DNA from 3 places in the Methylolobus aquaticus genome. Region 3 is predicted to be linked to each of the others. Evidence: predicted binding sites of a transcription regulator. Region 3 holds the regulator's gene; each other region holds the start of a gene.
The links. The regulator HrcA, encoded in region 3, represses chaperone genes, less so after heat shock. The targets are predictions, from matches to a motif close to TNTTAGCACTCNNNNNNNNNGAGTGCTAANA.
Positions count from the first base shown of each region.

Region 1: the regulator HrcA is predicted to act here: its motif matches at 2,053-2,083, upstream of groES (co-chaperone GroES).
Region 2: the regulator HrcA is predicted to act here: its motif matches at 4,242-4,272, upstream of rpoH (RNA polymerase sigma factor RpoH).

Region 1 is NZ_JBSYXP010000002.1:284,081-293,853, forward strand. It holds gene groL (chaperonin GroEL) at 37-1,662, opposite strand; gene groES (co-chaperone GroES) at 1,707-1,997, opposite strand; gene ACW73L_RS03985 (HAD family hydrolase) at 2,259-2,879, shown strand; gene draG (ADP-ribosyl-[dinitrogen reductase] hydrolase) at 3,002-3,910, shown strand; gene ACW73L_RS03995 (DUF7379 domain-containing protein) at 4,000-9,773, opposite strand, start outside.
Region 2 is NZ_JBSYXP010000008.1:69,606-79,378, reverse strand. It holds gene ACW73L_RS12320 (GGDEF domain-containing protein) at 1-262, opposite strand, end outside; gene ACW73L_RS12315 (twin transmembrane helix small protein) at 319-582, opposite strand; gene ACW73L_RS12310 (SURF1 family protein) at 655-1,401, shown strand; gene ACW73L_RS12305 (redox-active disulfide-containing membrane protein) at 1,436-2,035, shown strand; gene ftsY (signal recognition particle-docking protein FtsY) at 2,211-4,211, shown strand; gene rpoH (RNA polymerase sigma factor RpoH) at 4,312-5,172, shown strand; gene ACW73L_RS12290 (hypothetical protein) at 5,383-5,865, shown strand; gene ACW73L_RS12285 (OmpP1/FadL family transporter) at 6,087-7,466, opposite strand; gene ACW73L_RS12280 (FAD-dependent oxidoreductase) at 7,936-9,773, shown strand, end outside.
Region 3 is NZ_JBSYXP010000004.1:11,953-21,725, reverse strand. It holds gene carA (glutamine-hydrolyzing carbamoyl-phosphate synthase small subunit) at 1-894, opposite strand, end outside; gene dapB (4-hydroxy-tetrahydrodipicolinate reductase) at 1,018-1,830, opposite strand; gene dnaJ (molecular chaperone DnaJ) at 1,951-3,090, opposite strand; gene dnaK (molecular chaperone DnaK) at 3,167-5,107, opposite strand; gene grpE (nucleotide exchange factor GrpE) at 5,189-5,797, opposite strand; gene hrcA (heat-inducible transcriptional repressor HrcA) at 5,919-6,965, opposite strand; gene bfr (bacterioferritin) at 7,142-7,606, shown strand; gene ACW73L_RS06090 (NAD(+) kinase) at 7,641-8,522, shown strand; gene recN (DNA repair protein RecN) at 8,526-9,773, shown strand, end outside.

The DNA of each region.
Region 1 (9,773 bases), on a different contig from region 3:
GAGCCTTTCCTGCTTCCGATCCGATGGACGGATGGATTACATCATGTCATCCATGCCGGGACCGCCAGGCATCGGCTTCTCCTTCTTCGGGAGTTCCGCGACCATGGCTTCGGTCGTCAGCATCAGGCCGGCGATCGACGAGGCATTCTGCAGTGCGGAACGCGTCACCTTGGTCGGATCGAGAATACCCATCTCGATCATGTCGCCATACTCACCCGATGCGGCGTTGTAGCCGAACGTGCCCTGACCGTCCTGGACCTTGGCCAGGATGACCGAGGGCTCATCGCCGGCGTTCGACACGATCTGACGCAGCGGCTCTTCGACCGCACGACGCAGGATTGCGACGCCGACCGTCTGGTCGTGGTTCTTGCCCTGCAGATCCTTCAGCACGGACTGCGCGCGGATCAGCGCGACACCACCGCCGGCCACGATGCCTTCCTCGACGGCAGCACGGGTCGCATGCAGCGCGTCTTCGACACGGGCCTTCTTTTCCTTCATCTCAACTTCGGTGGCTGCACCGACCTTGATTACTGCAACACCGCCCGCCAGTTTGGCGACGCGCTCCTGCAGCTTCTCGCGGTCGTAATCGCTGCTGGTCTCTTCGATCTGACGACGGATCTGCTCGACGCGCGCCTTGATGCCGTCGACCTTGCCGGCGCCATCGACGATCGTCGTGTTTTCCTTGTTGATCTGGACCTTCTTCGCACTGCCGAGATCGCTCAGTTCCAGCTTCTCGAGGCTCAGGCCCAGTTCTTCGGAGATCACGCGGCCGCCGGTCAGCACGGCGATGTCTTCCAGCATGGCCTTGCGGCGGTCACCGAAGCCCGGCGCCTTGACGGCACAGACCTTGATGATGCCGCGCATATTGTTCACGACGAGCGTGGCAAGGGCTTCACCCTCGACATCCTCGGCCACGATCAGCAGCGAGCGGCCGGACTTCGCAACCTTTTCCAGCACCGGCAGCAGGTCACGAATATTCGAAACCTTCTTGTCGTGCAGCAGGATGAACGGATCTTCAAGTTCCGCGCTCATCGTCTCCTGCTGGTTGATGAAGTACGGCGACAGGTAGCCGCGGTCGAACTGCATACCCTCAACGACATCCAGTTCGTTGTCGAGACCGGAGCCTTCTTCAACCGTGATGACGCCTTCCTTGCCGACTTTGTCCATCGCGTCGGCGATGATCTTGCCGATCGAGTCGTCGGAATTGGCCGAAATCGTTCCGACCTGGGCAATCGCCTTGCTGTCGGTGCAGGGCTTCGACATCTTCTTCAATTCTTCGACGACCACGGAGACCGCTTGATCGATACCGCGCTTGATGTCCATCGGGTTTGCGCCGGCTGCGACCGACTTCAAGCCCTCGCGAACGATGGCCTGGGCCAGCACGGTCGCGGTCGTGGTGCCGTCACCGGCGACGTCGGACGTCTTGGACGCCACTTCCTTGACCATCTGCGCGCCCATGTTCTCGAACTTGTCTTTCAGTTCGATTTCCTTCGCAACCGAGACGCCGTCCTTCGTGACGACCGGGGCGCCGAAGCTCTTCTCGAGCACGACATTACGACCCTTGGGGCCGAGTGTCTGCTTCACGGCGTCGGCCAGGACATTCACACCGGCCAGCATCCGCTGGCGCGCGTCATCTGAAAAGCGGACTTCTTTTGCTGCCATCAGTCATTTCCTCCGTTGGTTCGGGGTTCAAGCAAATTTCGAGATCAAGCTTCGAGGACGCCCATGACGTCGTCTTCGCGCAGCATCAGGTAGTCGATGCCGTCGATCTTGACTTCGGTGCCGGAGTACTTGCCGAACAGAACCTTGTCGCCGACCTTGACGTCCAGGGCGCGCTTTTCGCCGCTGTCGAGCAACTTGCCGTTGCCGACCGCAATGACTTCACCCTGAATCGGCTTTTCCTTCGCGGTGTCCGGGATCACGATCCCGCCCGGCGTAGTCTTCTCTTCCTCGAGGCGCTTGACGACGATGCGATCATGCAAAGGACGAATCTTCATAATGACTCCCTGAGTTGAGGGTTGAGTTGATTGACGGTGCCGTAGTGAAAGCTGTGATTAGCACTCACCACCGAGTGCTGCTAACAATATATGCACGCGGGTCGGCTTTTCAAGTCCCCGCGCCGAAAAAATTCCCCGCGCCGCCGACGCGTCGCCGAGTCACCAGCCACTGCAGCGTGCGAGCATCGGGAAGGAAACGCCGCCCGCACGCTACAATACGCGGACGTCACAACCATCAGGTCAGTGGAGATTCAGTAAGCGATGATCCGACCGACGATCGTTCTGTTCGACCTCGGCAAGGTTCTCGTCGACTTCGACTGGCAGGACGCCTTGCAGCGCATCGCGGCGGATGCCCGCGCGACACCCGATGAAATCGCACGCTTCATCGCCTCGACGGATGTCATGCGACGGTACGAACACGGGCACATTACGAGTGACCGGTTCTTCGAAGAGGTTCAACAGGGCATAGGCTATCGAAGCGACAGCGAGACCTTTCGCCTGGCGTTCAGCGATATCTTTTCCGAGATCACGGACATGGTCGCCCTGCACTCCCGCCTTCGAGCGGCAGGGATTCGCAGCTGGATCTTTTCCAACACCAACGACTGGGCCGTCACGCAGATTCGAGCCCGCTTTCCGTTCTTCGCCCATTTCGACGGATACTTCCTGTCCTACGAACTCGGAGCGATGAAGCCGCACCCGGCCATCTACGAAGCCGCAGAGAGGTCCACCGGCTGCCGCGGAGGCGAGATTCTGTATATCGACGACCTCCACGAGAACGTGGTGGCCGGCGCGCAACGCGGCTGGCAGGTGATTCACCACGTATCCACAGACGCGACGATCGCGGCGGTCGAAGCGCGATTGCTGGCCCCGTTCGCGGCTTGACTCCCGCGCGCCGAACCTGATGCGACGACGGTCCGAAGCCCGGTGCGGCCGCATCCGACGGAACAGAAAGACATCTGGCCCGCAGGGCCGGCCCACACGCCCACCCGACCCCGGAGCAGCCGATGCCCGAAATTGATCTACCCCTGCGACGTCGAGCGCTGGGCGCCTACCTCGGCCTGGCCGTCGGCGACGCCCTAGGGGCAACCGTCGAGTATCTGACACCGGAGGAAATCCGCGAGCGGCATGGCATTCACGACCGCATGATCGGTGGCGGTTGGCTGGAACTGAAACCGGGTCAGGTGACGGATGCGACCGAAATGTCGCTGGCGCTGGCCCATGCCCTGATCGCACACGGCGGATGGGATCTGAAGTCCGTGGCCGACGGCTTCGTGGACTGGTTTCGGGCGCGCCCGGTCGATGTCGGCCGCGCCTGCCGCCGCGGCATCACCCGCTACCTGCTGCATGGCACTGTGACCGGCCCGGTGAACGCGCGCGATGCCGGCAGCGCGGCCTGCGTCCGCAATCTGCCATTGGTCCTGCTGAACCTGGACGACGAGTCAAGGCTGATGGCGCAGACGCTCCAGCAAAGCCACATCACGCACAACAACCCCTATTCCGACGCCGCGACCCAGGCGGTCGCCCTGATGGCCCTCGCACTGCTTCACGGCCAGGGCCTGGCTGCGTGCCAAGCGATCGCGAGCCGGCTCGTTGCAGCCCATCCCGCGTTCCGCTTCGACCCGTATCCGGGTCGCGCCGGTGGCTACGTCGTCGAAACATTTCAAACGGTTTGTCACTTCGTCTTCACGACGGACTCTTTCGAATCGTGCGTCATGGGCGCCGTGAACCGCGGCCAGGCCGCCGGCACCGTGGGCGCCTTGGCGGGCATGCTGGCCGGGGCCCACTACGGTGCCGCAGCCATACCCCATCGCTGGCTGGAGCGACTCGATACCGAAGTCAAGTCGCGCATCCTGGAACAGACACGCGCCCTGTTGCAATTGGGCCTGCCCGACCGATCGCCGGCCCGACCATGAACGCGGTCCGACAGGATCGAGGCAGCCAGGCTACCGGTTCGCGTACGGCACCGTAGGGAAGACGACGGTGGAAGGCGGTACCCGGATGCTTACCGCCCTGGCTCCTCGCCGTCCGGCGGTGCGTCGTTCGCTGCCTCCCCTGAGCGATCCGGGACCGGCACGGCCTCCGCTGACGCCCCGTGGCCGGGGTCGGCCATTCCGCCGAGTTGGGCGGCCAAACGGCGTAGCACGGCACTGCGCGCACGATCGCCCTTTTCCACCTTTTCGCCCCGTGCCTCCAGGAACTCAGCCAAAAGCTGAAGCTGCGTTACGACCGAATCGAGCTGACGTCCCGAGGCCGACAGATCCTTAAACGCACCCCGATAAACGGCGAGCAATCGATCCGCATCCTCATCCTGCGCGCGCTCCGAGCGCGGCGGCTTCCGGTCGAACAACCACTCGGTGACTGCCGTGTCCGCCGCCATGACGCCATCGAAGAAATCGTAGGTCGCGGCGAAACGGCTCCGGGCCGCACGCTCGCACCGGGCCAGCGCGACTCGACACGCAGCGTCCGCAGGGGCACCGAGCACCGCATCGAGTTGCAGGCGGTTGAGGCAGGCGTAGGGATTCCAACCCGGCACGGACGGGTCGCCTTCACCACGGGCATAGGCCTCCCGAGCGTTTTTCAGGCTGGCTTCAATTGCTTCCCAGCCATGCCCCGCCCGCAAGGCGACGGCGGCAGCCTGCTTGTACGCACTGCCGAAGATAGACTGCCGCTCGACGTTGAGGGGCACCGCGGCGCCGGATGTAAGATCCTCCAGGGCTGTAATGCGCTTGACGGCACTGCGGGCGAGCCGCTGGGCTGCGTCGAGATCCTGATTCGAACCGGGCATGCTCCGCCATTCCCCTTCACGCGCCTCGAGGTTGATCAACTGTTCGATAGCCGAGATCGACGCCGGCGCCTTCGACGAGTCTTCGGCCAGTGCTGCCTGGAAAGCCAGCCGTGCGGCCTCCGATCCCTCCGGCAGGTACTCCGCATAGAGCCGGGCGCAGGCTTCCAGCACATCCGCACGCGCTTTCCAGGGCTCCGGGACCTTGCGCAAGCGATTCGTCACGCGCCGCTTGATGCTGCGGAAGTCCGTGCCCTTGCCTTCGCCTACTCCCGCCTCGACGCGGCGCTGCGCCAGCCAGTCCAGCAATTGCTCGGGCGTAACCAGCCGGTCCATGTCCGAGGCCTCGGTCGAGACCGTGGCGAGCCGGAACTCCGGATCGCCATACGCCTGATAGGCGCCCCAGGTATTGCAATCGGCGTGCAGTTGGAATGTAGTCCGGCGAGCCTCAGACAAGGCTCGACCAAAGGACAATCCGCGCCCCACCATCTGTTGAAAAAAGGTCTCGGCAAAGGTACGCGCGGCATCGTCCCGCACTTCCCAACCGGCAGCCACTACGCCGCGAACGCCCATCTCGATCAGTTCGCGGGCCAGACCCGCCGCGAGCCGGTTGCCACCCTCGCCAACCCCGGCCCGTGCCAGATGGCAACAGTTCAGGAACACCAGATCCGGCACCGTTGCCATCAAACCGATCTCGGCGGCGGACAGCAGCAGTCCGTCCGACAACACGACGCCGCTGCGGTAAGTGCCATCCGCGGCCCGCTTTCCGAACACACCATGGGCATCCACGACGAGCACCCGATAGGGTTCGGCCAACAGCTTCGCGAAAACCTCAGCCGCTCGGGAGTCGGGCGGTACTGCTTCGACCGCATAGCCGGCTGCCTCCAGCGCTCCGGCGATGACCTCGCCTTCGCGGACCGCCCCCTTCAGTTCAGGCAGTCGGTCGGGTAGGGGCTGACCGTCCACGCCGATTTCCGGCTTCCAGCCGGGGCCGCCGAACTGCGCATGGTAGCCCTCGGTACTGGGGTTGGAGATCACCAACGCGGTCAGTTTCTCGGCACGAATCACTTCGCGCCGGAAGCGGGCCGTCAGAAACTGCCTGACGACCTGTGTCTCGGTCACCCACGGGGTGCCGTCCACCTCCAGCATTTCCCACGGCAGATTCGCGGTCGCCTCGTCGACCATCAGGATCAGATTGGGCGCGCGCCGCAGAGAGGCCTTGAGTTCGAGCGGCACCAGCATCGGAAACAGCGTCGCACCGAACCCGCTGCGGGCGACGTAGACGGTGCTGGCCGGGCCGGTCAATGCATCGCGGACCAGCTTTTCGATCAGCCCGGGCTGGCGTTGCTGCACGATAACCTCGGCGCGGGCTCGCTCACCCAGATAGGCATAGCGCAGACGTTCGGCGAACGACACGGTCGGTGCCTGGTCGAGACCGAACGGTAGACCGGACAGTTCGGGCTGTCCTCCCCGATCGCCAATCCCGTACAACCCGAGCAGGCGGCGCATCGCATCCGGCGGAATCGGATTACGCCAGCGCGGCGTGTAGCACTCCGGTCCGCACCCCAGCTCGTCGCGATCGGCGTCGGTCACCGTCAGACGCGGCCAGTAGTCGGCAAACGGCATCACATCGAGACGGTGGCGCGATCCGTCGCCGCGGGACAGTTCCGCGGCCACCTCAAGCCGAGCGCCGAGCCGTTCCAGTTCGCGACCCAAAGTCGCTTCGAGTTCGCTGACCGCTCGGGCCGCTGCAATCGCCGTGTCTAGGTACAGTTCCACCAGTTCCAGACCCGCGACATAGGCCCGGGCATTCCGTCCCCCGGGCGCGTTCAGCGCAAAGTCGCGGTTGGCATGCAGCACCCCGAGCACGATGGCCCGAACGGCCTCGCCGACCTCCAGTTGCGAAGCAGAATTCGTGCCGATCAGCACGCTCGCCAGACGCAGCGGCAGCGGCCCGCCGTCGGCGACGACGCCATCCTGCTGGACGCACTCCTCGCTGTAACGGTTCGACGCGTGCAACAGGTAGCTCAGCACGCCGCTGCGCACGGCCTCGGTGACATTGTCCGCCGCCAGTCGCCCCATCTCACCCAACCCGACGACGATGGCGCCACGCCCAGTGCGCCGCAGACGCTGGGCGGCAGTCCGCGGCATCAGCACGACGGTTGCCGTCCCGAGTTCCCCGGTACGGATGCCAAGCCGATGACGCTCGCTGAGCGCTCCAGCCACCAGATGACGGTCGATCACGCCTTCCGCGCCGGCGATCGGATCGCCGCGATAGTGGCCGCACATGACCGGAATCTGGACGAATCGCAGATCGATGCCGCGCACCATCACTTCCAGCACTCGCTCCGCGCGGCGGGGCTTCAGCGTCGCTGGCCGACTGCCCAGCAGGCGCATCTGCACCTCGGTGGCCGTGGGCCACCCCGGGGGCGGACCGGGACGGCGCGTGGTCACCGCGCCGTCCACGATCTCTCCGGCTCCGCGGGTTACCGGCAAGCGCTTCAATCGAGGCATCCGACCTTCCAGCAACGCCTCGATCTCACCGAAAAACCGGGGCGTACTGGTCAGGCCCATATGGTCGGCCTCCATTAACCAGTAGTTCTCGTCGGGCAAACCGCGCAGTCGACCCGATGCCCATGTCACGGAGCCGTCGCCGAAGGGCGTTTCGGCGATCAACAGCTCTCGCATGCGGCCGTCGGGGGTCCATAACGCCGACAGTCCGCAGGGCGTCGCATCGGCCAGGCCGAAGACGTAGGCGATCCGTTCGCCATAGTGGCGAACCCAATCGGTGTCCGCGAGCGAGTCCCAGAACTTCGCCGTTTCAGCCAGTGCCGCCGCGGATGGAACGCCGCAGAGATTCCGGCCGAACCAGAAATCGTCGTTGACCTCCTTGAGTCGCTCCCACTCGGCCCGGTCATAGAAGCGCTTGCCGGCATAGCTGCCGGCGTCGACGAAATCCGGAGCCGGCAGTAGGTTAATCGCTCCGCCGTAGCCGCTGACGATGGCCAGGACTTCGTCCATGTCATGTTTGAGATCGAAGCGCGCCAGCGTGCGTATCGTGCCGGACAGGCCGAACAGGGTCTGCACCATCAGGTGTGAACCATGATTCGGCGTACCCATCATGATCAATCGGTTACCTTCGCGACCGAAAAAGTCCGCGCGTAGCTGCCGGCTGGCTAGCGCGGCCCTGACCACCAGCCCCCCCATGCTATGGGCCAGAATGCGGATGGGCTGCGTTTTGTGCTCGCTCAGCACGGTCGTCAACCGCGCCGCGAATTCGCGTCCGAGTTCGGTAACTGGCTTGCGCCAGTCGTAGGCGCAGGTCTCGACGTAGTAGCCGCGGGCGGCAAGATGTTCCTCGAGCTTGCCATACGCCATCTCGACCACGCCTTCGGGGATGGCGGGCTTCCCAGCGGCAATTTTCTCCAGACCGCCGAACACGAGATCGTCCGGGTCGACCCAGACGTGATCCTTCTTCCCGCCCCGCGCCACATAGAGACTGCTGCCCATGATTCCCGGCAGATAGACGACCACCGGGCGGGAATTCTTCGGCGGCAGCGCGACGGGACCGCCGCGGAATACCGGCTTTGCCGTTCCCGGCAATACCAAGGACAGGGGTTGCCACTCGGCCAGCTCCTCGGGCCGTTCCTCGACCAGCCAGCGCACCATCGCTTCCGGCAGCGGGCGACGCCCGGTAGCAGTCGCATCGCGAAAGTAACGGAAGTGATTGACCTCAGTACCCTGCACGAAAATCGCCTGGGCTTCCGCTCGCGGCGCAATACCGGCGTACATCGACGCGCTGTCCACGACCAGATCGTTGTCCAGCCGATCGAAAAACATCCAGTCAGTGAAGGCCAGCCCGATCCGCTTTATCCATCCGCCGCCGTCGATGTCGCCCGCGACGATCGCCATCGGCAGGGTGCGGCACGGAGCCAGCCCCAGAAACATGCCCATCGGGGCCTCGGGCAGCATCGCCTCGATCCCGGGGACCACCTGGGGCTGAAGCCGCTTCTCGGCGATTTCGAGTACGACACGAGCCAGGCACTGCAGCCAGCGATCGGCCGCGGCTCGGGCCGCGACGCCGGCCGCCGGGGTTGCGACGAGACCAGCCACCGCACCGCTGGACCAGGCGCCAAACTTGCGCACCAGGGTCAGCAGGCCCGACAGGAACACATCGAGATTGTCGGACAACAACGCGGTACCGCGCGCCGGGCAGGCGACCCGAACGTAGCGATCGATGACCAGCCGGCGCTGCCGCAGCATGGTCAGCAGTTGACGCAGTTTGTCACGCTCCTGCTCCGCGGCGGCTTCGCGCCATGCTTTCAGACGCGGATCGGCATCCTCGGCCGCAATCTCATCCTGCCGAGGCCGGCGACGATATCGTTCGATCAAGGCGTCGAACGGCGCCTTCGTATCGTCCGGGTTCACGCACAGGAGGTCACCGACGAGCCCACCACGCGAATGGGTCACGACGCTGATCCTCGCTCCGTCGGGCAACTCGGTCAGCAGTTGCAAGGCGTTCTCGATCGGACTTTCGGAGAAGGTTCGGTGCTCGAATCCGTAGATGTGCTCGCCGAAGTGTTCCAGCAGCCCCGCCCAGGCTGCACTGGCTGGGAGTTCGCCGAAACTCCCGAGCGTGTGGGAGCCCGTGCCGTGAATGAATACCAGGGCGGGCGTGCCCCCGCCGGCGAGGACTCGCAGCTTGTCGCGGTCCATGCGATCGGCCGCGGACAAGGCTTCGCCGTTACGCCAGCGGTACAAGCCCGGCTCCGCGGCCAACCGGCTCTCGACGGCCCACATCAGGGCCTTGGCGCCGGCCCATGACGCGCCGGCGACCGCCCAGTCAGTGTGTTTAGTGCCGATTTTCTCGCCCAGCCACTCCTCGGCCTTATCGCGAGCGGCATCGAGTATGGCATCGGGTTCGATTGCCAACTCGGTCACTTGCCGCCAGAGCCAGTCACCTGTCCCGCGCGTGGCGGTCGAGCGCTCGCGCA
Region 2 (9,773 bases), on a different contig from region 3:
TCGATCCCGCGGCCGGCACGCGTCTCAGCCAGCGCGTGGCCCCGACGCGATCGGTGACGGCAAAAGTTTCGTCGTCTCCGAGCAGGGCTTCGAGACGCGTATCGGGTGGAAACCCGACCGGCACCGCTTCGTCGGTGGCAAGGCCCAGCAGATCACGCAGCGTCCCGTTGGCCCATACCAGTCGTCCGGGTTGGCGCAAGCCAATGCCGCAGGGCGCCTGATCGAGCAGGACGTCTATCGCGGGCGTGGCGGGGACGGGCATGGCGCAACTCGGACCGGTAGCCCGTTATGCCAGACAGCGAAACGTGGCATGGCGTTTCACCGGGCGGGACTCCCGGCCTCGGGAGACACCGTGCCGGTCGCAGGCATACCGCGCTGGGCCGGCGCGAGGCCGTGCGGATGGAGCAGACCGAACTGGAAACCGAGCAGCAGCAGCACGAACAGCGTGATCGACAGTCCAATGCGGAAGGTCAGGGCCTTGACCGTCCGCGGCGAACGGCCGCGGTCTTTCAGCAGATAATAGAGCGCCGAGCCGAGACTTCCGACGATGATCAGCAGCACGAGGACGATCAGGGTTTGCATGAACTCCGGCCACCGCGTCCCCAGGGGACATCAAGAAATGACGACGACGAGACCCGAGGGCCTGCCACTGCAATGAACGTCGATTATAGCTTCAAACCGGGATGGGGCGCCGCCTTTGCCGTCACCCTGCTGGTACCGACCTTCGTGGCCCTCGGCAACTGGCAGCTCGACCGCGCCGCGGCCAAGGAAGCGCTGTTGTCCTTGCGGGACGCACGACTCGGGGGCGCTGAGTGGGTCATCGACGCACCGGCCCCGCCGCTGGATGAGATCCGCTATCGCCCGGTCGTCGTGCGGGGCACTTACGATGCGGACCATCAATTCCTGCTCGACAATCAGATCCACCAAGGCCACGCCGGCTACCATGTGCTGACGCCGCTGAAACTGGATGGGCCAGGCGATCAGGCCGTCCTCGTGAACCGGGGTTGGATCGGCGTCGGTCCGGACAGAACGCGGCTGCCGCCGATCGACCTTGCGCCCGTGAGCGTGACGCTGCACGGCATCGCCGACAAGTTTCCGGAAGTGGCCTGGCACCTCTCCGGCGCCGAGATTCCGGCGCCCGGCTGGCCGGCCGTTACGCTGGTCGCCGAGCCGGCGGCATTGTCGGAACGCCTCGGCTACTCGATTCTTCCGTATCAGGTATTATTGTCGCCCGCCGAACCGCAGGGCTATGTCCGCGACTGGAAGCCGGCTAGCGTAGACCCGGGAAGAAATCGGGGTTATGCGCTGCAATGGTTTGCCTTTGCCGCGGTTCTCACGATCCTGTTCCTGTGGCATGGGCTGCGCCGCAACAATAGCCGCAGCGATCGAGAAGCGGTGTAGCAGACCCGAGTAAAGACGGAGCGAATCCCTCCCAGTGGCCACCGAATCAACCCCGCAGCGTCGCAACCGGCTGATGCTGCTGCTTATCGCGCTGATCTCGCTAATTCCGTTCCTGCTGGCGTGGCTCTATTTTCAGAATCCGCAGTGGGTATCCGGGCGCAGCAACTATGGAAACCTGATCGTGCCCGCCCAGCCGGTAGCCTACTCCGACCTGCTGCGCCCGGTCGGTCCCGACGCCGCGCCGCTGGATGCACTCAAGGGCCGTTGGATTCTACTTCAGGTGGAGGGTCCCTCCGGTTGCGGCATCCCCTGCCAGAACAGCCTGCAGATGACGCGCCAGATTCGCCTGCTGCTCAATAAGGACATCGTCCGCGTGCGGCGCCTGCTGCTGACAGCCGTGCCGAACCGCAAGCCGGTCGAGGGTCTGCAGGAGGACACCGATCTCCAGTACGGCGGCCTGCCTGACGAACTGCGAAAGAAACTCACCGCGATCGTCGGCCATGAGCCGGACGATGGGACCGTGATCCTGATCGACCCCTTCGCCAACGTGATGATGTGGTACGCACCCGATTTCGATCCCCACGGCGTGCTCAGGGATTTGAAGCATCTGCTGCGCTATTCGCAAATCGGCTGAGTGCGGCTCCCGCGCCGCGGACCCGCCGATTTTTTCCACCCAACCCCAAACGAGTCCATGCTGCCGTCACGACTAGCGGTTGCCCGCACACCGATTGCCGCACGGATCACCCGCAGCGATACGCTGACGGCATGCAGTCACACTCGTGACGTAACCGCACCACCCGACCTTCGCCATGTTTAGAAAGCTCACGCTGATCACCATCCTGCTGGCGCTCTGCACCATCGCCTTGGGTACCTATGTTCGCGTATCGGGCGCCGGCCTTGCCTGTCCCGACTGGCCGAGTTGCACCGCCGGTGTACTGGGCACCGCGCCTCCGCCTGCCATGGGGATGGGTTCCGGCGAGGCCAAGGCGGCCGCGCTCGAGACTGGTATCGCCATGGGTCACCGCTATCTGTCGGCGGTCGTCGCCGTCGCGATCCTGGTGCTGGCGCTGGCCGTCTGGCGGCTCCGCGAAAATCGGCTCCGCACGGCGATACTGACCCTGACGAGCCTCGGGGTCGTCATTCTGCAGGGCGCGCTGAGCTTCTGGCTGATCGAATTGCGGCTGTTGCCACTGGTGGTGACCGCGCATCTGCTGCTCGGATTCACGCTGCTGGCGCTGTTGTACAGCGCCTATCTGAGCGCGACGCCGGGCGGCCTGAAAACCTTCGGGGTCGGCCTCGGCCAGCGCGGACTGGCGCGGCTGGCCCTGCTCGCGCTGGCGGTCGAGATCGCGGCGGGCGCGTGGACCAGTGCCAACTTCGCCGGTCTGGCCTGCCCCGACTTCCCGACCTGTCTGGGCCAGCCGTGGCCTGAGGCGGACTACGCGACCGGTTTCGGCGCATCCGCGGCCGCGTCGGGAACCAGCAGCCTGACGATCGGGGGGCGCGTGGCCATCCATTGGGTGCATCGGATCGGCGCGCTGGGCACGTTCCTGCTGCTGACCGCGCTCGCCCTCGGGATCAGCTCCGGCCGGCGTTTTCCCGGCCTAAGCCGGACGGGCGTGTGGCTCAGTTTCTGGCTGCTGGCGGAGGTCGCCCTGGGGATCGCCACGCTGATCTTCAAGCTGCATGCCGCAGCGGTCGTCGCGCACAGCGTCGTCGCGGGCGTGCTGCTGTTGAACGTGCTGCATGTGAACCTGCGTTTGCGACGGCCAACCCTGGTCGCGCAACGTTCGCCCACCCCTGCCATCCCGGAAGAGCGCCAGCCGCCTCCGCCACGACCAGTCGTCGCACCGGCCCCCGAAGTCGTCCCTCCGGCCGCACCGGTCAGCCTGTTCGACCGGCTGCGCTCGCAATTGGGCAAGACCCGGGGCGGGTTCACGGGTGTCCTCGCCAACCTGGCGCTGGGCCGGAAAACCATCGACCGCGAATTGCTCGAAGAGATCGAAGAGCGCCTGCTGATGGCCGATCTGGGCGTCACGGCCACGGACGCCATCATCGACGATCTGACCGGCAGCCTCGAACGTCACGAACTCCGCGACTGGGATGTGTTGAATGCCCGGCTGCGCGGCCAGTTGCTCGACATTCTGTCGCCGTGCAGCGCGCCCCTCGCGATTCCGCCGACGACGCGGCCATTCGTGATCCTGGTCGTCGGCGTCAACGGCGTCGGCAAGACCACGACGATCGGCAAGCTGGCCAAGCGCCTGCAAAATCAGGGGCATTCGGTCATGCTGGCCGCAGGGGACACCTTCCGGGCCGCTGCGGTCGAGCAGTTGCAGCGTTGGGGCGAGCGCAATGAGATACCCGTTATCGCACAATCATCGGGATCGGACTCGGCCTCGGTCATCTACGACGCCGTGCAGGCGGCCCAGGCCCGCGGCATCGATGTGCTGATCGCGGACACGGCCGGCCGGCTGCATACCAAATCCAACCTGATGGAAGAGCTGCGCAAGATCAAACGCATCATCGGGAAGCTCGATGCCACGGCGCCGCACGAGGTGCTGCTGGTGCTCGACGCCGGCACCGGCCAGAATGCGATCGCGCAGGCGCGGCAGTTCAACGAAGCCGTGAGTCTGACCGGCCTCGCACTGACCAAACTGGATGGCACGGCGAAGGGCGGCGTGATCTTCGCGCTGGCCAAGCAGTTCGGGATTCCGATCCGCTATATCGGCATCGGCGAAGGGATCGAAGACCTGCAGGACTTTGACGCCGAGAAATTCATCGCGGCACTGTTCGAGGAACGCCTCCATTAGCCGTCATGCCGCGGGTTGAACTTGTCGGGGGATTAGCACTCCAAACGGGAGAGTGCTAACATCTCCGTCCGGCACACAGACAACAGGAATCACAGCAGAAATGACCAACGCGCTTTCCCTTCCCACCAACGTTTCGGTTGGATCGTTCGACGAGTACCTTGCGCTCGTCAACCGGTTTCCCCGGCTGACGGCGGAAGAGGAACGAGAACTCGCCGAGCGTTTCAGAGATCACAACGACCTCGCCGCCGCGCGGAAACTGGTCGTTGCCAATCTGCGCTTCGTGGTCTTCATCGCTCGCGGCTATGCGGGCTACGGACTGCCCATTGCCGATCTCGTTCAGGAAGGCACCGTCGGACTGATGAAGGCCGTAAAGCGTTACGACCCCTCACTGGGTGTGCGGGTCGTGTCCTTTGCCGTGCACTGGATCCGAGCTGAAATTCACGAGTTCATCATCCAGAACTGGCGCATCGTCAAGGTCGCCACGACCAAAGCACAGCGCAAGCTCTTCTTCAATCTGCGGCGGCTGAAGACCCGTCTGGGTTGGTTGAATCAGGATGAAGCGCAGGCCGTTGCGGGCGAGCTGGGTGTGGATGTCGCCGACGTGTACGAAATGGAAAACCGGCTGCACAACTACGATGTCGCGATGGAAGGCAGTGCCGACGACGACACCGGCGAGTATGACGCGACTGCGCCCATTCATTACCTCAGACAGGAGAACGGCGACCCGGCCGACGTTCTGGAGACGCTGGATCACGGTGAGAACGAGCAGAAGCGGCTGTCGGCAGCCATCGAGACGCTAGACGAACGGTCGCGAGACATCCTGGCAAGCCGCTGGCTGCAAGACCAGAAGCTCACTCTGCACGATCTGGCGGCCCGCTACAACGTCTCTGCCGAGCGGATACGCCAGCTCGAGAACAGCGCGATGTCCAAGTTGCGCAAGGCGCTCAGCGCCCCGGCCTGAAATCCACCCCGCAGCAGGCGCCGGAAACAACGCCGGCGCCAGGGCATCACTTTCGATCCGGACCGTCCCCGAAACGGTGCGGGCCGACCTCCCAATTGACAAGGCCATGCCTCGCGAGCATTCTGCCCGTCGCACTGCGCACCGGGCCTGCTCCGGTGGGGCGTGCGTGTTGTCGGATTCGAAAAAGATAATCAGGAGGCGTGTCGAGTTATGACTTCCATTTTGCCCATCATCGTGATCATCCTGTTCCTGCTGATGGCGATCAGTTCCTATCGAAAAAAAAAGGCAGGGGAAACCAACCCTGCGGCCGCGCCCAAGCGCGCAGAACCGGAACCGAGCAAACGCGTGGCGGCCAGCACGCCGGCGGCACCGCGTGACGCCGCGCCGGCGAAGCCGGCAGCACAGCCCGCACCGGCATCGCACAGCGCTGCGGCGGCCCCGGCCAGTGCCTGTTGCGCAGCAGCTGCAACACCGGTCACCCAGATTCCTCAGGACGCAACCCTGCGTCGTCACTACCTGACCCATGTCGCCTCGATGGTCGAGGCGCTGACCTTCCCCCGGCCAAGCGACTCGACCCTCCGTCGGCATTACGAACAGCTGATCGCAAGCCGGCTGGAAGAGTGTGCCGGTGACAGCACCAAGCTGCATCAACTGATCTGCGACTATCAGGCCTGCGCCAGTACCGCATCCTGACCTCGCTCGGGCTAGCCCCGGCCTCCGGGGCTCGATCCGGTGACGGCAACGGCGTTCCGTCTTCGCGGCGGAGCGCCGCCTGATCGAACGCCTTCCGCGCCCTGGCAAGCCGGTACTGCGTCGCGCCAGGAGCAGCCCCGATCTAATCAGCCCGATCTGGCCCCGAAAGACCAATAACCGACAAGGTTATCGCTCATTCCCGTCAGACCGGCTGGACGGCCTCAGAACGCCACCCGAAAATTGACCGATCCGATATACAGCGTGGTGTCGTAACGGCCGATCACGCTGGGCTGGCGGTTCACAGCAATCGTGCGCGGCTCGAAGAAGGCCGCCTGGAAAGCCAGATCGATTCCGAGAGCCCCTGGCCCACCACCCTCCCCGCGTCCGCAGCCGGACAGGCCAAACAGCGAGCCATTGCCGTTGCACAGCAACCCGACCCCCACGGCGAAGATGTTCCAGTCCGCGTCGGCCACCGTCGGAGTGAACGTGTACTCCGGCACCGGCGTATTTGAGCGCTGGTAACCTGTCCTCAACGCAACTTCCCAGCCTGGCAGGAAATCCGGAGCCAGCCACCGGAATTCGGTCCCGGCACTGGCTGTGAAGATCGAGCGCCAGTGCTGCGGGGTACTCGCCGTACCGCCGTTGGACAGGTGGACGTCGAAGCTGCGGGACGAATCCCAGCCAACGAAGTCCATGTCATATTCGAGCTTCCACTCGTGCTCCGCATCACGTACCGGCCAGTAGGCCACGGCCCCTGTGACGACCTGCGGGAGGGGCAGTTCCGTTTTCGCATTCGCAACATGCACACCGTTCAGCCGATACTGACCACTGAGCGGCAGAGTCGTCTGACCCCGATAGACGAAACCGACGTTCAACTGAGGCTTGCCCACCGCGGTGCGCAACGGGGTGACCATCAGACTGGCGTTGTAGCCGACGCCGGTACCGTTGCCGTTCACCTCATCCCCCCCGATGCCCGGCAGCGCCCGCTTGCTTTCGTAATGCCCCTCGCCAAGAAACGACGCAAAGGTATAAATGTCGAGCCCGAGGCCGAACGACACCCAGTCGTGCACTCGGTACGCGATCGTTGGCTTGATCGTCAGCAACGGAAGCTTCGCGCTCGTCACGACCGACGAGAACGGACCGTTCTTCGGATAGCGGACGATGAGTCCGTAGGTACCGGTGAGCCCCACACCCACCGACAACGGGCCGAAGGCATCGATGCCGAGATCCTTGAGATTCGCCGTCAGGTAGAGATTGCTGGGGGGTGGCACGGCGACGCTACCGCCCAGATCGCCATCGATTCGTTGACCTCTGGCGTTTTCGAACCCGACGGTGCCGCCAACCAGATTCGTGCCGGTGTACACCTGCCACCCCTTCAGCTGCGTAAGCCCCGCGGGGTTATAGTAGATTGCGGACGGATCGTCGGCCTGCGCCGAGAACGCCTCGCCCTGTCCGGCCGCTGCGGCGCCCTGATAGGGAACCCGATAGGCATCGGCCAGCGCCGTCCCCGGCCCCACCGAGAAGACCACGGCGCCAATCGCGGCTGGCAGCCGGCGAGCCAGGGTGTGCGCGAAGCGCTGCCGAACGCGGGGAACAGTCAACGCGAACCCTCCGAAGCGCTTACCGAATCCGGTACGCGAAGCTCGTTGATGGATCTCATCGTCCGGAACGCCTTTGTACTGAGTTGACGAGTGTCGGTGAGGGAAACGCGCCCCGCGGACTAAACCATGTGGCCTAAACCGCTCGACGGGGCGGAGGAAGCTAACCGCCCACTACCTCCACTGTCAAGACAGGCGGACGCCGACAATCTCGGCCGCCACGGCGGATTGAAGCGGCCCGGAACAGGCGCATCGCGTGCCTCGAGGTTGCCTCGCCGGCCACGACTTGACAGAATCGGGGCAGGACATGGGTTTTTCCGTTGACCAGGACATCCGATTTGGCGCTACGCACCAGGGAAAGCACTCCATCCCGCCCCTTGGCCGACAGGGTCCGACCTGGGCCAGTCGCCCCACGCCGTGGGGCAGGGTTCGCGCCCAACTCGATACCGCTGCGCTCCGAGCGGAGGCTCCCGTGCCTCTGAAGGATACGAAGCCGATCGAGGTCGCCATCGTCGGCGGCGGTTGCGCGGCGATGGCAACCGCCTTCGAATTGACTCGGCCCGAACTGGAAGGACGCTATCGGGTGACCGTTTACCAATTGGGGTGGCGACTCGGAGGCAAGGGCGCCTCGGGCCGCGGCAAGGCTGACCGGATCGAAGAGCATGGCCTGCACGTCTGGCTGGGCTTCTACGAGAACGCGTTCCGACTCTTGCGCCAGTGCTATCGGGAACTCGACCGCGACCCGCAGACCTGCCCGCTGGCCGACTGGCGGGATGCCTTCTTTCCCGACGCCCATGTCGGCATGGCTGGAGCGGCCCGCCGGGGCGGATGGGTTTTGTGGTCCTCGTTCTTTCCCCCAGGCAAGGGTTTGCCCGGCGATCCTCTGACTGCGCACAACCCCTTCTCGCTCGGCAGTTACCTGGGCCGCACTGCTGCCCTGCTGCGCTCCTTGGTGCTCAGCCTGCATACGCGCCGGAAGTTCGACCCGGTACAGGGCGTTCCCCTGCAGGAGGCCGAAGCCGATCTCGCGCGCGCGAAGCTCGGCGCCGTTCCTTCGGCGGACCGGATTGCCGAAAGCGTGCTGCGCCTGTTGCGCGGCGGACTGATGACGACCGCGGTCGGTGTCATCGAGGCACTCGCGGTACTCGAAGCCATCCTGCGGTCCATCGGCAGTTGTCCCCGCCCTCTGCTGCTGCAATTCATCGAGACCCTGGCCGGCAACCTGAGGCTGCAACTCGAAGGCTGGGTGGCCACCGATGACGAGACACGCTGCAAGCTGGAGATCATCGATCTCGTCGTCGCAATCGTCGTCGGCGTGATTCGCTTCGGTCTGTTGTGGGACCCGCGCGGCCTCGATGCGATCAACGACTACGAGTGCCGGGAATGGCTGCGACTCAACGGCGCTTCCGAACGGTCGCTGAATTCCTCGTTCGTCCGGGGATTGTACGATCTCGCGCTGGCTTACGAGGATGGCGATCCGGAACGACCGGGACTGGCCGCCGGCCAGGCGCTGCGCGGCTCCCTGCGGATGTTCTTCACCTATCGCGGATCGATCTTCTGGAAAATGCGGGCGGGCATGGGCGATGTCGTCTTCGCACCGTTCTACGAAGTACTGAAACGCCGCGGCGTCCGGTTCGAATTCTTCCACCGCCTGGAAAACGTCCGGCTGTGCGACGTTTCGCGGCTGCTACCTGGCGAACGACCCTATGTCGAGGCCCTGGAATTCGATGTACAGGCCCGAATCCGCGGCGGCGGGGAGTATCAGCCGCTGGTCACCGTCAAGAATGTCCCCTGCTGGCCGGCGCAGGCCGATCTCGATCAACTCGAGGACGGAGATGCACTGCGCCGTGAGGGCTGGGATTTCGAATCGCATTGGGACCGGCGCCACGTTGCAAAGCGAACCGTGGAAGTCACCCGTGACTTCGACTTCGTCGTGCTCGGCGTCAGCGTCGGCGCGATTCCGCACGTCTGCCGCGAGATCGTCGCACGCGACGAGCGCTGGCGGAACATGACCACACAGGTGAAGACGGTCGCGAGTCAGGCCTGCCAGATCTGGCTGACCAAAGAGATGGCGGAGCTCGGCTGGGAAGAGCCCCCCATCACGCTGTCGAGCTTCGTGAAGCCCTTCGACACCTGGGCCGACATGACACACGCGATCGCTGAGGAAAGCTGGCCGGAACCGCAGCCGCAGGCCTTGGCGTATTTCTGCAACGTGCTGCGGGATCCGGACCAGCCTCCCGACGACGCCGATGCCGACTATCCGCGGCGGCGCGCCGCCGAGGTCAAGGCGAACGCGGTGCGTTTTCTGAA
Region 3 (9,773 bases):
TGCAAGATCCTGCACCGGATGGTTCGCGCCATGATGGCCGAACTTCATCTTGACGGTCCTTGCACCGCTGGCCAGTGCCAGCAGTTGGTGGCCCAGGCAGATGCCGAAGACCGGGACTCCGGCGTCGACGATGGCGCGTATCGCCTCGATCGCATAGGTGCAGGGCTCGGGATCACCCGGACCATTCGACAGAAACACCCCATCCGGGCGCCGCGCGAGAACGGCGGCGGCCGGCGTCGCCGCCGGCACCACGGTGACGCGGCACCCGCGGTCGGCGAGTAGCCTCAAGATGTTGTGCTTGATACCGAAGTCGTAGGCCACGACCTCGTAACCGAACTCGGCCAGCTCACGATGCCCCTCGCCGAGTTGCCAAGCGCCTTGAGTCCACGCGTACTCTTCATTGACGGTGACCTCCCGCGCCAAGTCCATACCTTTCAGCCCGGGAAATTCCTGTGCCAGCGCGATCGCGCGCTCGGGGACAATGTCACCCCCGGCGACCAGACACCCGCGCTGCGCACCCTTGTCCCGCAGGATCCGGGTCAACTGGCGGGTATCGAGGCCGGCGATTCCGACGATCCCCGAGGCTCGCAGAAAATCGGTGAGACTCCGACCGGACCGCCAGTTGCTGAACCGCGCCGGCACATCGCGGACAACCAACCCGGCGGCGAACGGACGCACTGATTCCGCATCTTCGTCGTTGATCCCGGTATTGCCGATATGAGGATACGTCAGGGTGACGATCTGCCGCGCGTAGGAGGGGTCCGTTAGGATCTCCTGATAGCCCGTGATCGCGGTATTGAACACCACTTCACCGACAGAACTGCCGTCGGCACCGACGGCGACGCCATCGAACACCGTTCCATCTTCGAGAGCCAGGAATGCGGGTCTATCCAAAAAAGCCACCTTTAGACGTGCAAAACGGGAGGAGCCCGGAGGACTCGTCCCGTCAATCCGCGTACGAACTTAATCGCATAATTTTACGCAACCGCCCCCCCTCGTGTCCACGGCAGGGCCGCGTCAGAGCGACTTCAAACCAAGTACATCCTGCATATCGTAAAGGCCGGACTCACGCCCCATGACCCATTGCGCAGCGCGCAGCGCGCCCTTGGCGAAGGTCAACCGGCTGGACGCCTTGTGGGAGATTTCAACGCGCTCACCGTCGTCGGCAAACATCACCGTGTGCTCGCCGACGATGTCGCCGGCGCGTATCGTCGCAAAACCGATGGTTTTCGGGTTGCGCGCACCGGTGGTCCCTTCGCGCCCGTAGACGGCGCACTCCGCCAGGTCGCGGTCGAGCGCTGCCGCGATCACTTCGCCCATGCGCAGCGCCGTGCCCGATGGCGCGTCGACCTTGTGCCGGTGATGCGCCTCGATGATCTCGATGTCGGTCTGGTCGCCGATCGTACGCGCCGTAAGCTCGAGCAACTTCAGCACGAGGTTGACGCCGACGCTCATGTTCGGGGCGAGAACCAGGGCCATGGACTGGCTCGCGGCCTCTATCGTCTGGCGCTGCTCGGCGGTAAACCCGGTCGTGCCGATGACCATGCGCACCCCGGCAGCGCGGCAAATCGCGACATGGCCGAGAGTGGGCTCCGGCCGCGTGAAATCGATCAGCACGTCGAGTTGTTCGCAGGCGCTCTCCAGGCCGGTCGCCACCGGAACGCCGACCGCTGGCAACCCGGCGAGTTCGCCGGCATCCATCCCCAGGTACGGGCTCTGCGCGTGCTCCAGCGCAGCCGCCAAAACGAGGCCGGGGGACTCCTGGCACGCGGCGATCAAGCTCTTGCCCATCCGGCCGGCCGCGCCGGCTATCCCAATACGTAAAGCCACACTGATCTCCCGGAATAAAAAACTTCGGTTCCGTCACTTATCGCCCGATTGCCCCACAGGGGCCTGAGCGCGGGGAATCGACTACCCGCGTAGCATCTCGGCAGCAGATGAAGGCCGCGGCTACAAACCCAATTTATCGAAGAACTGCTTGACCCCATCGAGCCAACCGTGAGCCTGCGGACTGTGGCGGCTACCGCCGCCGCTCAAGGACTCATCCAGACGCCTGATTAGTTCTATCTGGTCCTTATCGAGAGAAACGGGCGTCTCGATCTGCACCCGACACAAGAGGTCGCCCTGCGGCCCGCCGCGGACCGGCTTTACGCCCTTGCCGCGCAGGCGGAACAGCTTACCAGTCTGGGTTTCCGGCGGTATTTTCAGCACCACCTTGCCATCCAGCGTCGGTACGTCCAACTCCCCGCCCAGACATGCGCACGGGAAACTGATTGGCACTTCACAATAAAGATTGGCGCCGTCGCGCGTGAAGATCGGGTGGTCCTTGACCGCGACTTGGACGTACAAGTCGCCGGGCGGCCCCGCATGGTCGCCTGCCTCCCCCTCCCCGGCGAGACGGATGCGATCGCCGGAATCCACGCCCGGAGGGATCTTGACCGACAAGGTCTTGGTGTCCTGTATGCGCCCCTGCCCCTGGCACGACCGACACGGATCCTTGATCTGCTGGCCGGTGCCGCGGCACGCCGGACAGGTCTGCTGCACCGAGAAGAATCCCTGCTGCATCCGGATCGCGCCATGGCCCTGACAGGTCGTGCAGGTTACGGGACCCGACCCCTTCTTGGCGCCGCTGCCACCGCATTCCTCACAGGTGTTCCAGGTCGGCACGCGAATCTTGACCTCGGTACCCGCAACGGCGTCTTCCAGCGTCAGTTCGAGGTTGTAGCGCAGGTCGGCGCCGCGCTGCGCTCTACCTCCCCCACCGCGGCGCTTTCCACCGCCGAAGATGTCGCCGAAGACGTCGCTGAAGATGTCGCTGAAACTGTCGCCAGAGAAACCGAAGCCACCCGCGCCCCCCATCGAAGGATCGACGCCGGCGTGTCCGAACTGATCGTAAGCGGCCCGCTTCTGCGGGTCGGACAAGACGTCGTAGGCCTCCTTGACCTTCTTGAACTGCTCCTCGGCGTTCGGGTTGTCGGTGTTGCGATCCGGATGGAACTTCATCGCAAGCCGCCGGAAGCTTTTCTTGATATCGCTATCGCTGGCGTTGCGAGCGACCCCCAACAATTCGTAATAGTCTTCTTTGGCCATGATGCAACACAACCGCCGGCTTACGCCGGCGGTAATCGACTGATGAATCTACCGACCATCGAGGCCGGCAGAGCGGTTATTTCTTGTCGTCCTTCACTTCCTCGAACTCGGCATCCACGACATCATCCGCCGTGGCGTGCGCCGTCTGCTCGGACGAACCCGCTGACTCATGCGACGCAGCGCTGGCATCGCCATCGGACTTCTGCGCGTATACCCGCTCCGCCAGTTTGCCCGATACCTCCATCAACGCCTGCGTCTTACTCTCGATCGAGGCATGGTCATCGCCCTTGATGGCTTCCTTCAGCTCGGCAATGGCGCTCTCGATCCGGCTCTTTTCGTCCGCATCGACCTTGTCGCCGAGGTCGTGCAGCGACTTGTTCGTCGCGTGGATCATCGCGTCCGCGTGATTACGCGCATTCACCAGTTCGTGCATCTTCCGATCGTCTTCGGCATGCAATTCGGCATCCTTGACCATTCGCTTGATCTCGTCTTCGGAAAGTCCGCTCGACGCGCGAATCTGGATCGACTGCTGCTTACCGGTCGCCTTGTCCTTGGCCGACACGTGCAGGATGCCGTTGGCGTCGATGTCGAACGTGACTTCAATCTGCGGAATGCCGCGCGGAGCCGGCGGGATGTCGGCCAGATCGAAGCGTCCGAGCGACTTGTTGTCCTTGGCCATCTCGCGCTCGCCCTGCAGGACATGGATCGTCACCGCCGTCTGACTGTCCTCGGCCGTCGAGAATACCTGTTGCTGCTTCGTCGGGATGGTCGTGTTCTTCTCGATCAGCTTGGTCATGACGCCGCCCAGGGTCTCGATACCCAGCGACAACGGGGTCACGTCCAGCAGTAGCACGTCCTTCACCTGACCGCCCAGCACGCCGGCCTGAATCGCCGCACCGACGGCCACCGCCTCGTCGGGGTTGACGTCCTTGCGCGGCTCCTTGCCGAAGATCTCACGGACGAAATCCTGCACCTTGGGCATGCGCGTCTGACCGCCAACCAGGATCACTTCATCGACCTCGGCCGCCTTCAGACCGGCATCCTTCAGCGCGGTAAGGCACGGCCCTTTCGTGCGTGTGATCAACTCCTCGACCAGTGATTCGAGCTTGGCTCGCGTCAGCTTCAGGTTTAAATGCTTCGGGCCGCTTGCATCCGCCGTTATATAGGGCAGATTGATTTCCGTCTGCTGGCTGCTCGACAGCTCGATCTTGGCCTTTTCCGCCGATTCCTTGAGTCGCTGTAGGGCCAGCGGATCGTGGTGCAGATCGATACCGCTTTCCTTTTTGAACTCGTCGGCGATGTAATCGATGATCCGAAGGTCGAAATCCTCGCCTCCCAGGAACGTGTCCCCGTTCGTCGACAGCACTTCGAACTGGTGCTCACCGTCCACTTCCGCGATCTCGATGATCGAGATGTCGAAGGTACCGCCGCCCAGATCGTACACCGCGATTTTCTGGTCGCCCCGGCTCTTGTCCATGCCGTAGGCCAGCGCTGCCGCGGTCGGCTCGTTGATGATGCGCTTGACTTCGAGGCCAGCGATACGCCCGGCGTCCTTGGTCGCCTGCCGCTGGGAGTCATTGAAGTAAGCCGGCACCGTGATGACCGCCTCGGTGATTTCCTCGCCAAGGTAGGCTTCCGCGTCCTTCTTGAGTTTCATCAACACGCGCGCCGAAACTTCCGGCGGCGCCATTTTCTTTCCGCCCGCATCGACCCAGGCGTCGCCGTTCTCTGCCTCAACGATTTTGTAGGGCACCATCTTGATGTCCTTCTGCACGACGTCGTCCTTGAAGCGCCGTCCAATGAGTCGCTTGATCGCGAACAGCGTGTTCGTCGGATTCGTAATGGCCTGGCGTTTGGCCGACTGGCCGACCAGGACTTCGCTATCCGAAGTGAAGGCGACCACCGACGGCGTCGTCCGGCCGCCCTCTGAGTTCTCGATGACCCGCGGCTTGTCCACCTCAAGGATCGCGACACAGGAGTTGGTCGTGCCGAGGTCGATACCAATAATTTTTGCCATTTTTTGAACGCGCTCCGGTATTCGTTGTTTAAGTTCGTGAATCGGTCACTGCCGGGGTCTTGGGGTGCATCGAGCGGGATTTCAAGCCTGGCCTTCGGCCGACACGGGAACCGGCTGCGCGACAACGACGAGAGCAGGCCGGAGCAAACGGTCGTGCAGCAGATACCCTTTCTGGAACACGCGAATGACGGTGTTCGGCTCGGCATCCGCCGTCGGTTCCGCGGCCATCGCCTGATGGAACTCCGGATTGAAGCGCTCGCCCAGCGGATCGACTGGCTTGACATCGAAACGCTCCAGCGCCGCACCCAACTGCTTCAACGTCAGCTCCATACCTTCCCGCACCCCGTCGGCATTCGCGTCGGAGGCGGAAGCCGCCTGCAATCCCAGTTCCAGGCTATCCACCACCGCGAGCAACTCCTTGGAAAAGCGCTCCAGCGCGAACTTGTGCGCGTTCTGCAAATCCTTCTCGGCACGGCGCCGAACGTTTTCCATCTCAGCCTGGGCGCGCACGAACCGCTCCCAGTTCTCCTCCGCCTTCTTGGTCGCCTCGTTCAGCCGCTGCTCCATCAACTCGATGGAAGGCGGCTCATTCGCGTCGCCGACGGACGCGGCTGGTTCGAGGGTGACTTCGAGGTTCGGTTCCGGAGCCTCGGCAGTGTCGACTGGATGATTCATCTCTTGTTGTTGCATGGCAATGTCTCCCGAATTCTCTTTATGCAAGGCGGCAGGGCAAACATCGCCCGCGCTGCCGCGTGGCGATGACCGCAACCGCGAAGGGGATCGAGGGTCCGCTCCTTTGGTGACCGGTGCGCTAGGATCTCCGGCAAAGCGCCAAACCGAGCAACCTTGCGGTGATGTCGACCAGAGGGATCACGCGCTCGTATTCCATCCGCGTCGGGCCGATCACGCCCAATACGCCGACCACGCGGCCGTCGATCGAATACCGTGACGTAACAAGACTGCACGGCTCGAGCGAGCGGCACCCGCTCTCTTCACCGATGAAGATCTGAACACCCGGCGTTTCCAGACAGCGATCCAGAAGATGCACGATGTCTTCCTTCTGCTGGAAGATCTCGAAGAGGCCTCTCAGGCGCTCCATGCTCGCCAGTTCCGAAAACTCCATCAGGTTGATCTCGCCAGCCAGCACGAACGGCTTGCGTTTCTTCCCGCCCTGATTCAGCGCGAGCTTGACCATTTCCGCGGCGTCGATCATCTCCTGTCCTATCCGGTCGCGCGACTCCTGAAGGTCACGAAACAGGCCCTCCCGGATGCCGCTCAAGTCCTTCCCGGCGCAGGTCGCGTTGAGGTAATTGGCGGCAACCGTGAGCTGCGCCGCACTGAACGGGCGCGCCGTATGGATGATCTTGTTGTGCACCTCACGGTCGTTAGTCACCAGAATCACCAGGACGCGGTGATCCGACAAGGGCACGAACTCGATGTGCCGAAAGGTCGGCGCATCACACCGCGGCACGGTCACGAGACCGGCCATGTGCGTGGCGTCGGATAGCAGCCTCGAGGCCGCCTCCAGCAAGTCCTCCGGGGTATCCTGTGTCTCCAGGTCGCCCTGAAACTGGGCAATCACCTCTTGCTGCAAAGGTCGCACCGTCAACAGCGAATCGACGAAGAATCGATACCCCGAAACGGTCGGCATGCGCCCGGCCGACGTATGCGGCGCCGTCACCAACCCCAGCTCCTCGAGGTCAGCCATCACGTTCCGTATCGTTGCCGGGCTCAGATTCAGACCGGCATCGCGCGCGAGGACACGCGAGCCGACCGGCTGGCCGTCGTCGATATAACGTTCGACCAACACCTTAAACAGGTGCTGGGCCCGATCGCTCAGTTCCGGTAGATTAGACACGCAGGGGACGACTTTTAGCACTCTCGGCGTGAGAGTGCTAAAGGTAGCAACCCCTAGATTATGTGTCAATAAGCTCATACCATAGCCCGCGGATGTGCGGGGCCGCGGTATCTGCGCATCAAGTCCCCAAGGCGTGCAGTTGTGCCACTCATCCCCTGATCTTCCGGAGTAACCACATGAAGGGCGACCCCAAGGTTATCGATTGTTTGAACCGCGTCCTCGGCAACGAACTGATTGGCATCAATCAATATTTTCTTCACGCGCGGATGCTGAAAAATTGGGGCTACCACAAGCTCAATGACTATGAGTACCGGGAATCGATCGACGAGATGAAGCACGCCGACCGACTGATCGAACGTATCCTTTTCCTGGAGGGCCTGCCGAACCTGCAGGAACTCGGCCATCTGCGCATCGGTGAAAACGTTCCGGAAATGCTGGCTGCGGACCTGCAACTGGAACAACAGGCGCACACCGTGCTGAAGGACGCGGTTGCGCTGTGTGAGACGGTCGGGGATTTCGTGTCGCGGGAACTGTGTCAGGAGATTCTCAGCAGCGAGGAAGAGCACATCGACTGGATCGAGACACAGCTCGGCCTGATCTCGGCGCTGGGACTCGAGAACTATCTGCAGTCACACTGTTGATGAGGCCGTCGCCGATTTCGTGCTGATCGCCCCGATGCAGCGGCAATTCAAGACCATAGGGCTGATCGGCAAGCCGGACGCCGAACGTATCTCGGCCACGCTCGAACACATACACCAGCACCTGACCGCACAAGGTTTCCGCGTTCTGCTCGACCGCGGCTGCGCGGGTTTCGTGTCGGGTAATTCGACCGTTTGCGACATCGACGAAATCGGCAGAAGTTGCGACGCCGCAGTCATCGTCGGCGGCGACGGCACCCTGCTGAGAGCGGCGCGGCTCCTGGTCGACCACGAAATTCCCTTGATCGGCGTCAACCTCGGGCGACTCGGGTTTCTCGTCGATATTTCGCCGGACGAGGTGCGCACGCGGCTCGACGCCATTCTGGGCGGCGACTACCAGTTCGAGGAACGTGCCCTTCTCCGCGTGCGCGTGTCCCGCAACGGCACTGTCGTGCACGACCGGGTCGCAGTGAACGAAATCGTCGTGCACAGCGCCATCGCGACCAGCATGATCGAGATCGAAACCTGGATCGACGGCGCGTTCCTCAACACGCAGCGCTCCGACGGGCTGATCATTTCGACCCCGACCGGATCGACGGCCTACGCCCTGTCGGCGGGCGGTCCGATACTGCATCCGGGACTGAACGCCCTCGTGCTGGCTCCGATCAACCCGCACACCCTGACCAATCGACCCATTGTCATTGGCGGCGACAGCCTCATCGAAATCGGCTTCCGGCCCAGCAAGCAGTTCCGCGCCCAGGTCAACTGCGACAATGTCTCGATCCCTGACGTCGAGGCAACGGATCGCCTGCGCATCACCCGGCATGACCGCCCCTTCCGGATGCTGCATCCCGTCGACCACGACTTCTTTGCCATCCTCCGGTCCAAGCTGAACTGGAGCAGCGGCAACCGCAACTGAACCATGCTAACCAGCCTGAGCATACGCGACCTCGCTCTGGTCGAAGCCCTGGAACTGGAACTCGCGCCCGGCTTCACGGTGCTGACCGGCGAGACTGGCGCCGGCAAGTCGATACTGCTCAATGCGCTGGGCCTCGCGCTCGGGGACCGCGCGGACTCCGGGCTGGTGCGCCCGGGCGCCAGCCGGGCCGAAGTCACGCTGCAGTTCGATGTGTCCGACCTTGCGACAGCCCAGGCCTGGCTGGACGAACACGAACTGGTCGACGATCTCGACTCATGCTTCATACGCCGCACCATCGGTAGTGACGGCCGATCCAAGGCCTATATCAATGGCCGGCCGGTGACGCTGCAGCAACTGCAGGAGTTCAGTTCACTACTGGTCGAGATCCATGGGCAACACGCTCATCTGGCCTTGCTGCAGGCTCGGGAACAGCGACGACTCCTCGACGAGTCATCAGGAACGCTCGCTCTGGTCGGCGAGGTGGGCGAACTTTACGAACGCTGGCGGACGCTGCAGGACCAGCTCACGCAGCGTCGCCAGACGTCGGCGCAGCGGGCCGCGCGTGAGGAACTGCTGCGCTATCAGGTCGAGGAACTGGAACGCCATGAGGTCTGCTCCGCCGACTACGAGCAAGTGCTCGCCGAACACTCGCGGCTGGCCAACATCGGACGCATTCTGGCACTGAGCCAGCAGCAGCTGGACCTGCTGTACGACGACGAAACCGGTTCGGCCAACCGGCTTCTGGCGCAGGCCGTTACGTCAATGAAGGAGCTCGGCGCGCTGTGCCCGGAACTGGGCGAGGTCATGCCGATGCTTCTGGAAGCGCAGATCCAGATCAAGGAAGCGGCCGCATCGATCCGTCATCATGTCGACCGGCTGGAGTCGGATCCAAAGCGGCTTGAATGGCTGGAAGAGCGCATCGGCGATCTGAATCGCCTGGCCCGCAAACATCAGGTGACGCCGGCCGAGCTGGGACCGCAGTATGCGGCACTGAGCGCCGAGCTGGAGAGCCTCGGCCGCAGCGAGGAGCAGGTTGCGGAGCTGGAGCGCGCAGTACAGGATACGCTGGAACGTTACCAGGTATCGGCCCGTCGCTTGTCTGAGCAGCGGAACATCGGCGCCGCGCAGCTCAGCACGCGGATTACGGCTGTGATCCGTGAACTCGGCATGCCCTATGGCGAGTTTCGAATTTCCGTTCAACCGTCGGATGACTCCGAAATGGGGCCCCATGGAATGGATCGGATCGAGTTT